DNA from 2 places in the Streptomyces sp. NPDC107471 genome. Region 2 is predicted to be linked to the other one. Evidence: riboswitches for the same ligand, from Rfam matches in the RefSeq annotation. Region 2 holds a riboswitch; the other holds the start of a gene.
What was found. Region 2 has a riboswitch for cyclic di-AMP ahead of ACZ66S_RS10570 (M23 family metallopeptidase). Riboswitches for the same ligand answer to the same signal wherever they lie in the genome.
Positions count from the first base shown of each region.

Region 1: linked by a shared signal. The riboswitch ahead of ACZ66S_RS31490 (transglycosylase family protein) and the one ahead of ACZ66S_RS10570 (M23 family metallopeptidase) in region 2 are both predicted to bind cyclic di-AMP.

Region 1 covers NZ_JBVJPC010000010.1:258,354-265,786, reverse strand. The annotation lists gene ACZ66S_RS31505 (DUF501 domain-containing protein) at 1-489, opposite strand, end outside; gene ACZ66S_RS31500 (FtsB family cell division protein) at 520-996, opposite strand; gene eno (phosphopyruvate hydratase) at 1,132-2,418, opposite strand; gene ACZ66S_RS31490 (transglycosylase family protein) at 2,715-3,398, opposite strand; cyclic di-AMP (ydaO/yuaA leader) riboswitch at 3,403-3,580, opposite strand; gene ACZ66S_RS31485 (transglycosylase family protein) at 3,786-4,790, opposite strand; gene ACZ66S_RS31480 (cytochrome P450 family protein) at 4,982-6,292, opposite strand; gene ACZ66S_RS31475 (nucleoside triphosphate pyrophosphohydrolase) at 6,952-7,433, opposite strand, start outside.
Region 2 covers NZ_JBVJPC010000003.1:232,465-239,897, reverse strand. The annotation lists gene ACZ66S_RS10575 (DUF6250 domain-containing protein) at 1-144, opposite strand, end outside; gene ACZ66S_RS10570 (M23 family metallopeptidase) at 380-1,327, opposite strand; cyclic di-AMP (ydaO/yuaA leader) riboswitch at 1,330-1,490, opposite strand; gene ACZ66S_RS10565 (alpha-galactosidase) at 1,799-3,874, opposite strand; gene ACZ66S_RS10560 (tyrosine-protein phosphatase) at 4,082-4,879, shown strand; gene ACZ66S_RS10555 (DUF6126 family protein) at 4,892-5,014, opposite strand; gene ACZ66S_RS10550 (helix-turn-helix domain-containing protein) at 5,011-5,616, opposite strand; gene ACZ66S_RS10545 (aspartate aminotransferase family protein) at 5,689-7,074, opposite strand; gene dxs (1-deoxy-D-xylulose-5-phosphate synthase) at 7,071-7,433, opposite strand, start outside.

The sequences.
Region 1 (7,433 bases), on a different contig from region 2:
GCGCCACCACTCCGGCAACATCGCGATCGCCTCGTCGCCCAGCGGGTTCACGCCCGGCCCGGCGGCCAGCGAGTGGCCCACCAGGACGTGCAGGCACTTCACCCGGTCCGGCATGCCGCCCGCGCTCGGGAAGCCCTCCAGTACCTCGATGGCGTCCCGGCGGGCGAGGTAGTCCTCGTGCGCGGCCCGGTACGCCTTCGCGAGCTCCGGATCGGTCTGCAGCCGCTCCGTCATCTCCTTCATGACGCCGTTCGCCTCCAGGGTGCCGATCGCCGAGGCGGCGCGCGGGCACGTCAGGTAGTACGTCGTCGGGAAGGGCGTGCCGTCGGGGAGGCGGGGGGCCGTCTCCACCACGTCCGGCTGCCCGCAGGGGCAGCGGTGCGCGATCGCGCGCAGTCCGCGCGGCGGCCGGCCGAGCTGCTGCTTGAAGGCCGCTACGTCCGCGTCGGTCGGCTCGGTACGCGGAGTGGAGGGCGGAGGCGTTTCCATGCCTGTCTTTCTATCGGTCCGTCGGTCGGTTCACTGGTCGGAGGCGTCGGACTTGTCGACCCCGTCCCAGACGTTCGCGTACCAGGGCCGGTCGGCCGCGCCCAGGTCGCTGCGGGACTGCTTCGCCGCGTCCGGGTCGACGACGATGAACCCCGTCTCCCCCGGCATCACGTAGTGCAGCCGCTGCCGGATCTGCTGCTCCGCGTACGCGTCGTCCTGCCAGCGGGCCTTGAGGTCGCGCAGCTTCTCGACCCGCTCGGCGGCCCGCTCCTTCTCCTGCTGGAGATCGGCGATCTCGGCGCGCTGCGAGACGTACTGCCTTATCGGGTACGCCAGCGCCACCACCAGCGTGCACAGCACCAGGGCGAGCAGCGCGGCCCGGCCGGTCAGCCGGGAGCGGCGCGCCTGCCGTTTGGTCTGGGAGCGGTAGACACGGGCCGCGGTCTGCTCGCCGAGCAGCCTGATCCTGGTCGTGGTGGAGAAACGGTCCCGGTCCTTCACGGCCATCGGCTCTCCGCCTCCCCTTCTACGTGCGTACGTCCCCGCACACGGTACGGGACCGGTACGGGGACGTACGTACGACTGGCTAAGGCTTAGCCCTGCCGGGGGCAGCCCTTGACGCTGCTCAGCCCTTTACGGTGCTCAGCCCTTGAAGCGCGGGAAGGCGCTGCGGCCGGCGTAGACCGCCGCGTCGTCGAGGATCTCCTCGATGCGCAGGAGCTGGTTGTACTTGGCGACGCGCTCGGAACGGGCCGGGGCGCCGGTCTTGATCTGGCCGCAGTTGGTGGCGACGGCCAGGTCGGCGATGGTGACGTCCTCGGTCTCGCCGGAGCGGTGGGACATCATGCACTTGAAGCCGCTGCGCTGGGCGAGCTCGACGGCGTCGAGGGTCTCGGTGAGCGAGCCGATCTGGTTCACCTTGACGAGCAGCGCGTTGGCGGCGCCGTCCTCGATGCCGCGGGCCAGGCGCTCCGGGTTGGTGACGAAGAGGTCGTCGCCGACGATCTGGACCTTGTCGCCCAGCTTGTCGGTGAGGACCTTCCAGCCGGCCCAGTCGTCCTCGAACAGCGGGTCCTCGATGGAGACGAGCGGGTAGGCCGCCACGAGCTCCTCGTAGTACTCCGTCATCTCGGCGGCGGAGCGGTCCTTGCCCTCGAACTGGTACTTGCCGTCCTTGTAGAACTCGGAGGCGGCGACGTCGAGCGCCAGGGCGACCTGCTCGCCGGGGATGTAACCGGCTTCCTTGATCGCTTCGAGGATGAGGTCCAGGGCGGCGCGGTTGGACTCGAGGTTCGGGGCGAAGCCGCCCTCGTCGCCGAGGCCGGTGGACAGGCCCTTGCTCTTCAGGACCTTCTTGAGGGTGTGGTAGACCTCGGTGCCCCAGCGCAGCGCCTCGGAGAAGGACTCCGCGCCGATCGGGGCGATCATGAACTCCTGGATGTCCACGTTGGAGTCGGCGTGCGAGCCGCCGTTCAGGATGTTCATCATCGGAACGGGCAGCAGGTGCGCGTTCGGGCCGCCCAGGTAGCGGAAGAGCGGGAGGTCGCTGGCCTCGGAGGCGGCGTGGGCGACGGCGAGGGAGACGCCGAGGATGGCGTTGGCGCCGAGCGAGCCCTTGTTGTCGGTGGCGTCCAGGTCGAACATCGCCTGGTCGATCAGACGCTGCTCGGTGGCGTCGTAGCCGACGAGCTCCGGGCCGATCTGCTCGATGACGGCCAGGACGGCCTTCTCGACACCCTTGCCGTAGTAGCGGTTCGGGTCACCGTCGCGCAGCTCGATGGCCTCGAAGGCGCCCGTGGAGGCGCCGGACGGAACGGCGGCACGACCGGTGCTGCCGTCGTCGAGGCCGACCTCGACCTCGACCGTGGGGTTGCCTCGGGAGTCCAGGATTTCCCGGGCTACGACGACGTCGATGGACGGCACGAGCATCTCCTTCTTGGGATGTGACACGGTCCGCCGGGACCGCGGTGGGTTCTGCGAGACCGAGCCTAACCGGCTCGGGGGGATCGGCGACCGTGTGGACCGACCCATGGACAGAACCGAGAGTAAATTGTTTCCGAACTGAACAAAGACGGGCCGGTACCCGCGCATGAAAAAGCCCCGCCCCGGTGCGTACGGGGGAACACGCACCGGAGCGGGGAGCCCGTGGGGACGGGGGGGGTGACCCTCACGAGGTCTTCAGTATGAGGACCACGCCTGTGAGGGCACTGTGGTTCAGCCAGGTGTCACTTCAGGTGGAGCTGCTGGCCCGGAAAGATGAAGTCGGCATCGTCGATGATGTCCTTGTTCAGCTTGAACAGCTTCTGCCAGCCGCCCTTGACCTTGTGCTTCTCGGCGATCGAGCTGAGGGTGTCACCCTTGACGACCTTGTACTCGCCGTCGCCCTTCTTGACCTTCTTGCCGGTCGGCGTGGTGACGGTCTTCTTGGCGGCCGGACGCTCGGTCGAACGCGAGGCGCTCTGCTCCTCGGTCGAACGGCTGCTCGTGTTCGAGGAGCTGCTGGAGGAGGACGAGCTGCTGCTGCCGCCGTTGTAGGCGGCGCTGGACAGGCCCGTGCCGCAGACCGGCCAGGCACCCTTGCCCTGGGAGGCGAGGACCTTCTCGGCGACGGCGATCTGCTGGGCCTTGCTGGCCTGGTTGGCCTGCGCGGCGTACTGCGTGCCGCCGTACGCGGCCCAGGTGGAGGCCGAGAACTGCAGGCCGCCGTAGTAGCCGTTGCCGGTGTTGATGGACCAGTTGCCGCCGGACTCGCACTGGGCGACGGCGTCCCACTCGGAGGCGGTGGCGGCGGAGGCGCTGCCGGCCGCCATCAGCGGGGCGGCGATGGCGACACCGGTGACGCCGGCGAGCGCGGCGACGCGGGTGGCCTTGGACGGACGGCGGTGCTTGCCCTTGCCGGAAAACAGCATGGATCGATCCCCTCACCGACGCCTGCGAGGTGAGCTGTCGGGTTCGGGCCGGTTGAGTTGCCCGGTCGCGCTCGGCGCCTTGCGGCTCCTTGCACGGCTTCACCCCTAGCCGGTCCAGCGTGAACTGCTGGGTCCGGCGCTTACCTTGGGTCCCCCGCTCCTGCCTACGGCGCTTGACGCGACGACTGTTCCCGTACGGCCGCTGGCAGGATTCGGCGTTGCGACAGACGGGGCTCGGGTTGCCGAGCGGTCACGACCGTAGACACGCGCTCGGCGGAATTTCAAAGACGATCAGGGCTTCTGAGACTCATCCCACACTTTCACCAAAGTGGACATTCGGCGCGAAGCGTGACGTGAACTCCCGTTGTTTTTCAGGTCTTTTCGACCCTATTCCGCCCCTGTGTCGAGCGTCTGACCGGCGGAGATGTTGCTCGGGTCGGCCCCGATGCGGTCCCTGTTCTCGGCGTAGAGCGCGCGCCATCCGCCGTCGAGGCCAAGGGAGTCGGCGATGGAGGCGAGGGAGTCGCCCTCCTGGACCGTGTAGGTGGCGGCGTGCCGGCCGGTCGAGGAGGAGGCCGTGCTCTTCGTCGTGTTCTCCACGACACTGTCGCCGCGGTGCTTGCCGGAACCCAGGGCGCCGACGTCGACGAGGGCCGAAGAACTGCCCTCCTGCCACGACTTGTCCGCTTCGTCCTCTTCTGCGCTCAACACGGGCGAGCTGTCGGAAGGCTGTGCGTCCTGCTTGGCGGAACCCTCGGACTCCGAACCGTTCTTTTTGTCCGGCTTGGCCGAACTGTCACCGCCGGAGGGGGTGGCCGACGGCGAGGGCGTCGCGGACGAACCGTCCAGCGCGTCGAGCAGACCCGAGGACTCCTCGGAGTCCGACGAGTTGGAGGAACCGGATGAAGAGGAAGAACCGGAGGAACCGGAGGAAGATCCGGAACCGGACGAATCGGACGAACTCGACGCCGAGGGCGTACCGCTCCCCACACCCGTGTCGACATCGGCCGAACTCGCGTCCTTGCTGAGACCGCCCAGCAGCCCACAGGTCGGCCAGGCGGCGATGCCCTGGTCCGCGAGCAGCTTCTCGGCCACGGCTATCTGCTGGTTGCGGCTGGCCAGGTCCGCGGTCTCGGCGTACTCGAGGCCGCCGTACTTCTCCCAGTTCTCCTGGGACATCTGCAGGCCGCCGTAGTAGCCGTTGCCGTCGTTCTCGCTCCAGGAGCCGCCGCTCTCGCACTCCGCGACCCGGTCCCACGTGGTGCCCGTGGCCGCGCTCGCCCCGGTCGCGCCGAGCAGTGGGATCGCGATGGCGGAGCCCGTCACACCGGCCGCCACGAGGAGAGCCGGAGCCTGACGGGGGCGACGGTGACGACCGTTCCCGGAGAGCATGGGGGGACCTTTCCCGAGACAGCAAGTACCCGCGCGGTGGGTGATACGGGGACCGCGCTGGTCCGTGAACGTATAGGGATTCGATCACTTGTCACAAGTTAATGCCGCGTAGATCACGTGAAGATCACAGACTTGAGGGCGTGTCATGTTTACGCGGCCTCCCGCCGGGATACCCCGGACCCTTCGGCCGATTACCGGACGGGCGTGAACTCCACGGGCAAAGTGCGCAGTCCACGCATGATGAGTCCCCCACGCCACCGCAAATCAGCCGGATCTACCGCGAGTTGAAGGTCCGGTAGCCGGGTGAGAAGGGTGGCGAGCGCGGTGTGGCCCTCCAGCCGGGCGAGCGGGGCACCGAGGCAGTAGTGGATGCCGTGACCGTAACCGAGGTGCTGATTGTCACGGCGGGACAGATCGAGCACATCCGGGTCGGCGAACCGCTCCGGATCCCGGTCCGCCGCCGCGAGCACGACGAGCACCGGGTCCCCGGCGGCGATGTCCTGCCCACCGATCCGCAGCGGCTGCGTGGCGAACCGCCAGGTCGCCAGCTCGACCGGCCCGTCGTACCGCAGGAGTTCCTCCACCCCGGACTCCAACAGACCCCTCTCCCCTCCGGCCAGGGACCTCTGCAGCTCGTGCCGCTGCTCAGGGTGGGTCAGAAGGGCGTACACACCGTTGCCGATCAGGTTCACCGTGGTCTCGAAACCCGCGAACAGCAGGATGAAGGCCATGGCCGCGGCCTCGTTCTCGGTCAGGTGCTCGCCGTGGTCGGAGGCCCGGATGAGCCCGGAGATGAGGTCCTCGCCCGCGGTGGGCTCGTCCGGCAGCGCCTCCCGCTTGCGGTGGATGAGCTCGGCGAGATAGCCGCGCATCTTCTTCACGGACCGCGCGACACCGCCCCGCGGCCCCCCGCCGTGCCGGATCATCATGCCCGCCCAGTCCCGGAAGTCGTCCTGATCCTCCCGCGGGACACCGAGCAGGTCGCAGATCGCGTAGATGGGGAGCGGGAACGCGAACTCGTGAATGAGGTCGGCGCTGCCCCCGGCCGCGAACCCGTCGATGAGACCGTCCGTCAACTCCTGCACCCGGGGCGCGAACTCGGCGACCCGCCTCGGCGTGAACGCCTTGCTGACGAGCCGTCGGAGCCTCGTGTGGTCCGGCGGATCGATGTTCAGCAGATGCGTCATCAACTCCGCCTTGCGCTCCCCCGGGATACCGGTCTTCCCCTTGGCGTGCGCGGGCTCGTCGTGATGCGCCGGGTTCTTGCTCAGCCGCTGGTCCGCGAGGGCCTGCTTGGCATCGGCGTAACGGGTGACCAGCCACGCCTCCACCCCACTGGGCAACCGCGTCCTGTGCACGGGCTCGTGCTCCCGCAACCAGGCGTAGGCGGGGTAGGGGTTGGTGGCGAAGGTCCAGGTGAAGAGGGTGGGGGTGGGGGGGCTAACTGGGGCGGGTGCGGCGGGGGACGCCGGGCTGGAGGGCGCGGAGGGCTGATCGGTCACTCCCTGACGGTATCCGGGCACTGCCAACGTCCTTCCGGGTGGCGGGTCGGTCCATGTGCTGGAGTTCCGGCGGTGGGGTGTGGTGGTGGGGGCGGGCGGGCCGGCTGTATCCGGACGCACGGGGAACGGGCGGTGGCGGTGGCGGTGGCGGTGGCGGTGGCGGTGGCGGTGGGGGCAACGGACCGAGTGGGTCCGACCGACGGCGCGACGCGCGGGCGGCAAAGCGGCTTCAAGTTCAAGGGGAGCAGGGGGCGCGGGGGCAAGGGTGTGAGGGGGTGATGGGGTGAGGGGGTCCGGCGAGATCGCGACGCGCGGGTGGCAATGGGCCGGATCCAAGTGCGCGGAAAGGTGGCGCGGCGTCGACCGCGGTTCCGGGGATTCCGAGTGCCGAGCGGGTGCCGGGGAACCGGGACAGAACCTGGTCCTGGAAGACGTACGGTCAGCGGCCCAAGGCTCGCCACTGGTCGCCATCCGTGGCTCCACGCCCGGCGAAGACGAGGCTGCGCCGGAGGGGAGGGACTTGCTGCGGACCCGCCCCCATCGCGGACGAACCCAGGTGCGGGCCTGCCCCCTGAAGGACGGGCTCGCTCCATCAGGGCGCGGTGGCGTTCACGATCCGTCGCCGCCCGCGCACCCGCGACCGCTCCCGTGGCCGACGCTCAGCCTCCGTTCTCCACTTGGCGGACGGCGTCCCGATAGGCCCGAGCCGCAGCCCTCAGGGCCGCCTCCGGGTCGATGCCCTCCGCCTCGGCGCGGGTGGCCAGGGCGAGGAGTTCGTAGCCGATGCCCTCGGTCTTCGGCAGGGGGACGTCCAGGCCCGCGGTGCGCACGCGGGACGCCAGCTTGGCCGCGAGGGCGAGGCCGGGCTGGCCGAGGGGGATGCCGTCGGTCACCGAGGTGCGCTGTTTCTCTATCGCCTTGGTGCGCAGCCAGTGGGCCTTGACCTCTTCGGGGGTGTCGGCTCTCTCGTCGCCGAAGACGTGGGGGTGGCGGTGGATGAGTTTGGTGACGATGCCGCCGGCGACGTCGTCGACGGAGAAGGGGGTGTCCGGGTCCTCCTCGGCGATCCGGGCGTGGAAGACGACCTGGAGCAGGACGTCGCCGAGTTCTTCGCGCAGTTCGTCGCGGTCGCCCTCCTCGA
Region 2 (7,433 bases):
CCAACGGCCGAGGCCGTGGCGGAAGTCGTCGTGGGCGAGGAGACGGCGATGGCGGGGGCCGGCGTTCGCGGTGGCCGCGGGGGCGAGAGCGGCCAGGGCGGCGCCGGCGGCGAGGGCTCCGAAGGCTCTGCGCGTGGTCGTCATGGCGGACGGTTCCTTTCGTGAAGGGACTGGACCCTTAGAAAGCGCTTGCACAGCAGGGGAGTTCACTGTGCCCCGCCCCTCCCCCACCTGTCGACGCCCCGAGTGTGCCCGCCACAGGAACGCAATGAACTGATCATGAAGCTGCGGGCAGGTGCGCCCGCGGCCCCTCCCCCGCGCACACCGAAGGCCGGACCCGGGGATCGGGGTCCGGCCTTCGGTGGCACATGAGGCGTCGTCAGCCGACGGCGACGCCCTTCGAACGGAGGTAGGCGACCGGGTCCACGTCGGAGCCGTAGTCCGGCGTGGTGCGGATCTCGAAGTGCAGGTGCGGGCCGGTCACATTGCCGGTCGCGCCGGAGAGGCCGATCTGCTGGCCCGCGGTCACGGCCTGGCCGGCCGAGACGGAGAGCTGGGACAGGTGGGCGTACTGCGCGTAGTAGCCGTCAGCCAGCTTGATGACGACCTGGTTGCCGTAGGCGCCGCCCCAGCCCGCGGAGACGACGGTGCCCGCGCCCACGGCCTTGAGGGAGGTGCCGGTCGGGACGACGAAGTCGACACCGGTGTGGTAGCCGCTGGACCACATGCTGCCCGAGACGCGGTACCCGGTGCCGATGGTGGCGCCGCTGACCGGAAGCGTGAAGCCGCTGGCGGTGTTCGAGCTCTGCGTGGCGGCCGCCGACTCGGCGGACGACTTCTTCGCCTCCGTCTTCTCGGTCTTCGCCGAAGAAGAGGAAGAGGACGAGGACGACGAAGACGAAGACGACGAGTGGGACTTCGTCGCGCTCGTCTTGGCCTTCTTGCCGATCGAGAGCTTCAGACCCGGGTGGATCAGCGACGGGTCGTCACCGACGGCCTGACGGTTGTCGGCGTACAGCTTCTTCCAGCCACCGCTGACGTGCTGTTCGTCGGCGATCTTCGAGAGATAGTCGCCGACCCGCACCGAATAGGTGCGCACGGTCGCGGTCTTCGCGCTGTCCTTCTTCGCGGCCGTCTTTTCGGCGGACTTCTGCGTGACCGGAAGCGACTGAACGGCCTTTTCCGAAACGGACTGGGAAGGGGCGGCGTGCGCTCCGGTGGCTCCCATGAGCGGGAGGGCGAGCGCGGCGCCCCCGGTTCCGGCGACGGCGATCGAGCGGGCGAAGCGCTGGGACTTCGGACGGCGGTGCTTACCCTTCGCGGGCATGACGAATTCCTCTCCGGCGCCTGCGAGGTGAGCTGTCGGGTGCGAGCTGGAGATGCCCGGCCGCGCCGAAACGCGACTTAACCCCTAGCCTGTTCCGGAGACCGGAACAGGCGGTTGTGCCTGTGGGTCCCCCGCTCCTGCCGTACACGGGTGAGTAGATGTGCGGAATCCGTTCGGCGGCAGGATTGGGCGTCCGACCGGATCGGTGGCGAACGTAAACGAGCAAGACGCAAAGGGACAAGTGAGTGGTTGCCCGTGCGGGCGTTTCTGTTGATCCCTAATGGGAATTACCGGTCACCCTGAGTGCATCGGACACCCTTCACCCACCCGAATCCCCTTGTCGGACCCATGAATTACGTGAACATGACGCGCGACGCACCGTCACGGATATGACGCTGCTCACGTCACGAATTCACAGGAACCCTCATCCTGGGTGGAGTTGGGCGTAAAGCGCCAATTCGGACAGAAGCCCTAGATGCGACGCAGTCGGATAACCGTCGCATCGAGATCTCCGCGCAAACCGGTACGAAGTCCGTGGTGCAGCAGTACGCCCCCTCGGTACACTTCGCCCGTTTCGAGGCATTCATACGTCGCTGTCGGGTCGAGTCCGCGCAGCCGCAGCGCGGCGACGGGCTCGCCGTACTTCTGCGCCTGGAGCCAGGCGAGGACGACGGTCTCGTCCCCGAGGACGTACTGCACCGCGCTCAGTCCGCCCCGCGGCGGCCGCAGCCGGTGCAGCTCGCCGCGCTGCACCACGTGCCGGATCTCCTTGTAGAGGTCCACCCACCGACGGGCTTCGGCCAGCTCCTCCTCGCTCCACTCCGTGAGGTCCCCGCCGACCCCCAGCACCCCGGCCATGGCGCTCACGAACCGGAACCGCAGCGAGCTCACCCGACCGTTGAGCTGGGTGTTCGGGCTGTCGGTGACCCAGGCGGCCATCACCCGCGCGGGATGGATCTGGCTGAAGCCGTACTGAATGGCGAGCCGGTCGAGGGGGTCGGTGTTGTCCGAGGTCCACACCTGGTCGGTGCGGCTGAGCACGCCGAGATCGATCCGGCCGCCGCCCCCGGAGCAGGACTCGAAGGCCACGCCCGGGTGAGCCGCCCGCAGCCGGTCCAGGAGGGCGTAGAAGCCGCGCACATGGTCGACCCACAGGCGCTGCGGGTAGGACTCGCCGGGCCAGCCCGCGTCGGTGAAGCAGCGGTTGAAGTCCCACTTCACGTAGTCGATCGGGGCCGAGGAGAGCAGGGTGTCGAGCTGCTCCCAGAGGTACTGCCGGACGTCCTCGCGCGCGAGGTTCAGCACGAGCTGGTTGCGGAACTCCGTCCGCTTCCGTCCTGTCTGGTACTGCACCCAGTCCGGGTGGGCGCGGTACAGCTCACTGTCCGGGTTGATCATCTCGGGCTCGACCCAGATGCCGAACTGCATGCCGAGCGCGTGCACCTGGTCGGCGAGCGGCTTGAGGCCGGAGGGGAAGCGGTCGGGGTTGGGCGCCCAGTCGCCGAGCCCGGCCCGGTCGCTGGTGCGGGCGCCGAACCAGCCGTCGTCGACCACGAACAGCTCGACACCGATCGCCGCGGCCCGCCGGGCGAGGGCGGCCTGCTGGTCCTCGGAGATGTCGAAGTTCGTGGCTTCCCAGGAGTTGAACAGCACGGGCCGGTCCTGGTCCGCGTCCGGTATGACGTACGCCCGCTGGTAGGCGTGCCAGGCGCGGCTCGCGCCGCCGTGGCCGCCGTCGCTCCAGAGGCCGGCGAAGACGGGCGTGGTGAAGGACTCCCCGGCCGCCAGTTCGAGCAGACCGGAGTCGTCGTACCCGGCACCGCCGGTGATCTGCACGCGCGCGTCGGGCAGTTGCGCCACGGCGATGCGCCAGGAGCCCGACCAGCCGAGCGCGACCCCGTAGACCTCGCCCCGCTCCTCGGTGGCGTCGGTGTCGAGCGCGACCCACGGCAGGTGCTGGTGTCCGGTGTGGCCGCGGCGGCTGCCGACGACCTTCTCGCCGTACGTCAGCGGGGTCCGGGTGAGCAGGGACTCGGCGGCCCAGCGGCCGTGCAGTTGGGACAGCCGCCAGCCGTCCTCACGGTCGGGCAGGGTCCAGGTGGCGGAGTCGGCGCGCAGCAGCTCGACCGGGTCCGGGCCCTGGTTGTCGAGGCTCACCCAGCGCTCCAGGACGTCGTCGCGCATCCGGTAGTGCAGCGTGATGGTCAGTCCGCCGTCGCGGAACCGCAGCCGCAGCTCGTCGCCCTCGGTGTCGTACACGTCGAAGCTCCACTCGGTGCCGCGCCGCTCGTGGGTGCGCACGGACAGGGCGGGGCGGGTGAAGCGGGGGCCGCCCTCGACGGGGTACTCCTCGCGGCCGTCGAGCGGGGACTCGAAGGGCCAGTACCCGGGCAGCGGACTCATGGCGAGGGCCTCGGCGTCGGCCAGGGCGATCCTCGGCCCCCAGTGCAGGTGCAGCAGCTCGTCCTCGGCCGTGAGGTGCAGGGCGTAACTGCTGGCCGGCCCGGACAGAATCCACGTACGGCCGTTCTCGGCGATCTCCAGCATGATGCTTCCTCACAGATCCGAACAGGTGCCCACAGGGGCGCTCAGGCCCCAACATCATCAACGGCCGACGGCCCTGGCTGCAACGGCTGTGGACAAGTCATTACCGGCCCTGTGGACAACTCATTGCCCCAGGAATCCATGTCGTATCGTCGAGGACGTGCCCCGCCGACGAGCCGCGTCGGCGGAGCCCGGCTGGGAGGAGCCCCCGTGACGCAGCAGATCCCGTCGACCGAACCCGAACTGGCAGGTGTCCGGAACTTCCGTGACGTGGGCGGACTGCCGACGGCGGACGGGCGGCGGGTGCGGCACGGAGTGCTGTTCCGCAGCGGTCACCTCGCGCACGCGACCGCGGAGGACGCGGTCTTCCTCGCCTCCCTGGGGCTGCACACGATCTTCGACTTCCGCAACGCGGCGGACCAGAAGCTGGAGGGCCCCGACGTCGAGCTGCCGGGCGTCACCAATGTGAACCTGCCGCTGAGCGACCCGGCGGAGGGCACCTGGTTCTGGAAGATGGTCCGCGACGGCGACATAGAACAGCTCCGTGAGCTGCTCGGCGACGGCAAGGCCGCGGACCGCATGATCAACTCCTACCGCACGATGGTCAAGGAGCGCACCGCCGAGCACGCCCAGGTGCTGCGCTCCCTCGCCGAGGACAGCGTGCCCGCCCTCATGCACTGCGCGGCCGGCAAGGACCGCGCGGGGCTGTCCGTCGCCGTGACCCTGCTCGCCCTGGGAGTGGAACGCGAGGCGATCGTCGCCGACTACCTGGAGTCGAACGCCAAGCACCGCCGCTACAAGGTCCGCCGCACCAGCACCTCCGCCGACGCCTACTCCCCCGAGGTCATGGAGCTGCTCAGCCCCCTGTTCGAGGCCCGCGCCGAGTACCTGACGGCGGCCTTCGACACCATCGAGGAGACGTGGGGCAGCGTCGACATCTACCTGGAGGAGGGTCTCGGCCTCACGCCCGAGATCCGCGAGCGGCTGCGGGAGCGCCTGCTCGACTGAGCCGTACGCCCGCTACTGCCCGGCTCCCACCTCGAAGAGGAAGTAGATGAAGGCCGCGAAGACGTGGCCGATGGCCAGGTAGATGATGAGGCGCACCCACAGGGCGCGGGGGAACTTCTCCTCCATGTCGCTCATGACGTCTCTCCAGGGGTGGGGCCCAGGCACAGCGTGGCCGTGGGACTCTGCAAAAGGGTGTGGACGAACAGGAGCTCGACACCGTCGGGGTCCTGGGCGGCGATGCGGTGCGGGGTCAGCGAGTCGAAGTGCGCGCTGTCGCCGGGACCGAGCCGGTGCGTGGCGTCCCCGAGGCGGAGCCGGAGCCGGCCCCTGAGGACGTACAGCCATTCCTCGCCGGGGTGCACCCGCACGATGTCGCCCTGCGAGCCGTGCGGCACCCGCACCCGCAGGGCCTGCATCCCACGGCCGGCCGCGCCCGCCTGGAAGTAGGTCCAGCCGCCCGCCTCGGTCGGTTCCATGTCGGCGGCGCGGACCACGGCGTCCCGGTCGGCGGCCGTCTCACCGAGGAGTTCCGAGACCGTCGTACCGTAGATACGGGCGAGCGCGAGCAGCATCGGCAGCGAGGGCTGGCGCTGTCCGGTCTCCAGCCGGGACAGATGGGCGGCCGACAGCCCCGCGGCACCGGCCGCGGCCTCCAGGGTGAGGGAGGCGCGGCGGCGCAGTGCGCGCAACTGGGGAGCCACCGAGGGCAGCTCCGTGAAGGCTTCCGGGGAGGTCATACCTCCATTGAGCCGGAGCATTGCCTCTGCGGCAAATTTGTTGCCTCAGAGGCAAAAGCTCGCGGAGGGTGGTTACCGGTTGGCCACCGCCTGCTTCACCAGCGTCTTGCCGAAGTCCCACATCAGCCCGCCACCGCTGTGCGCGTCGTCCATGACGTCCGTGAAGGCGTCGACGAACCGGTCTACCTCCCTCTCCCCGATGACGAGGGGCGGGATCAGCTTGATGACCTCCAGGTGGTCGCCGGAGACCTGGGTGAGGATCCGGTGCCGCTGGAGCAGCGGGACGACGACCATCTGCGCGAACAGACCCTTGCGGGCGGCCTGGAGCATGGTCCAGCGGCTGCGCAGCTTGAGCGACTTCGGCCTGCCGAACTCGATGCCGATCATCAGGCCCCGGCCGCGCACGTCGGCGAGCAGTTCGTACTTGTCGACCAGTTCCGCGAGCCGGGACCGGAGCAGGTCACCGGTGGCGCGGGCGTTCGCGACGATCTGCTCGTTCTCCATGACCGACAGGACCGCGAGCCCGGCCGCCATCGCCTGGGCGTTGGACCCGAAGCTCGCCGAGTGCACCAGCACCCGGTCCATCGACGAGTAGACCTTCTTGAAGATCCAGTCCTTGCCGAGGGTGGCGCCGACCGGGACGTAGCCGCCGGAGAGCGCCTTGGCCACGCACACCAGGTCGGGCTCGACCCCGTCCTCGTGCTGGTAGGCGTAGAAGTCCCCGGTCCGGCCGAGCCCGGTCTGCACCTCGTCGGCGATGAGCAGCGCCTTGTGCTTGCGCAGCAGCTCCTGCGCGGACCGCAGATACCCGGGCGGCGCCTCGTGCACGCCCTTGCCCTGGATGGGTTCGACGACCAGGGCGGCCACGTCGCCCTTGCGCAACTCCGCGGCCAGGGCGTCGAGATCACCGAGGGGGACGGCCGTGTCGGGCAGCAGGGGCGCGAACCCGTCGCGGAAGGCGGACTCGCCGTTGACCGACAGGGAGCCCGTGGTCAGCCCGTGGAAGGCGTGGTCGCAGTACAGGACGCGGGGCTTCCCGGTGGCGTACCGGGCGAACTTCAGCGCGGTCTCCACCGCCTCGGTGCCGCTGTTGCCGAAGAACACCCGGTCCAGGTGCGGGCTGTGCGTGAGCAGTTGCTCCGCCAGCAGCCCGGGCAGCGGCTGGCAGTCGAAGCGGGTGAGGTCGGCGAGAGAGGCGTCGAGGACGTCGTGCAGCGCCTTGCGGACGACGGGGTGGTGGCGCCCCAGGCCCATCACCCCGAACCCGGCGAGCATGTCCAGGTAGTCGTTGCCGTCCTCGTCCCAGAAGTGGGCGCCCTCGCCGCGCTCGTAGACCTTGTCGAAGCCGATGGTGCGCAGCATGCGCGGGAGCTGGTGGTTCAGGTATCTGCCATGCAGCTCGTAGCGCTCGGCCCCGCGCTCGGCCAGGAGTCTGCCGAGGTCGAACTCCGTGGTCATTCCGCTGTCTCCTTGACGTCGACTTGTGCCTTCACGGCCAGGCTCGCACTGATCCGTCCCGCCACCTCGACCGGCGTCAGACCGATGTCGGCGAGCACCTCGCCCCGCTTGGCGTGCGCGAGGAACTGCTCCGGGATGCCGAACCGCCGTACCGGCACGTCGACTTCGGCGTCACCGAGGGCCAGGGCCACCGCGGCCCCCACTCCGGCGGCCCGGCTGTTGTCCTCGACCACGGCCACCAGCCGGTGCTCCGCCGCGAGGCCCGGCAGCGCGGGGTCGACGGGTTTGACCCAACGGGGGTCCACGACCGTGCAGTCGATGCCTCGGGCCTCCAGCAGCTCGGCGGCCTGGAGACAGAC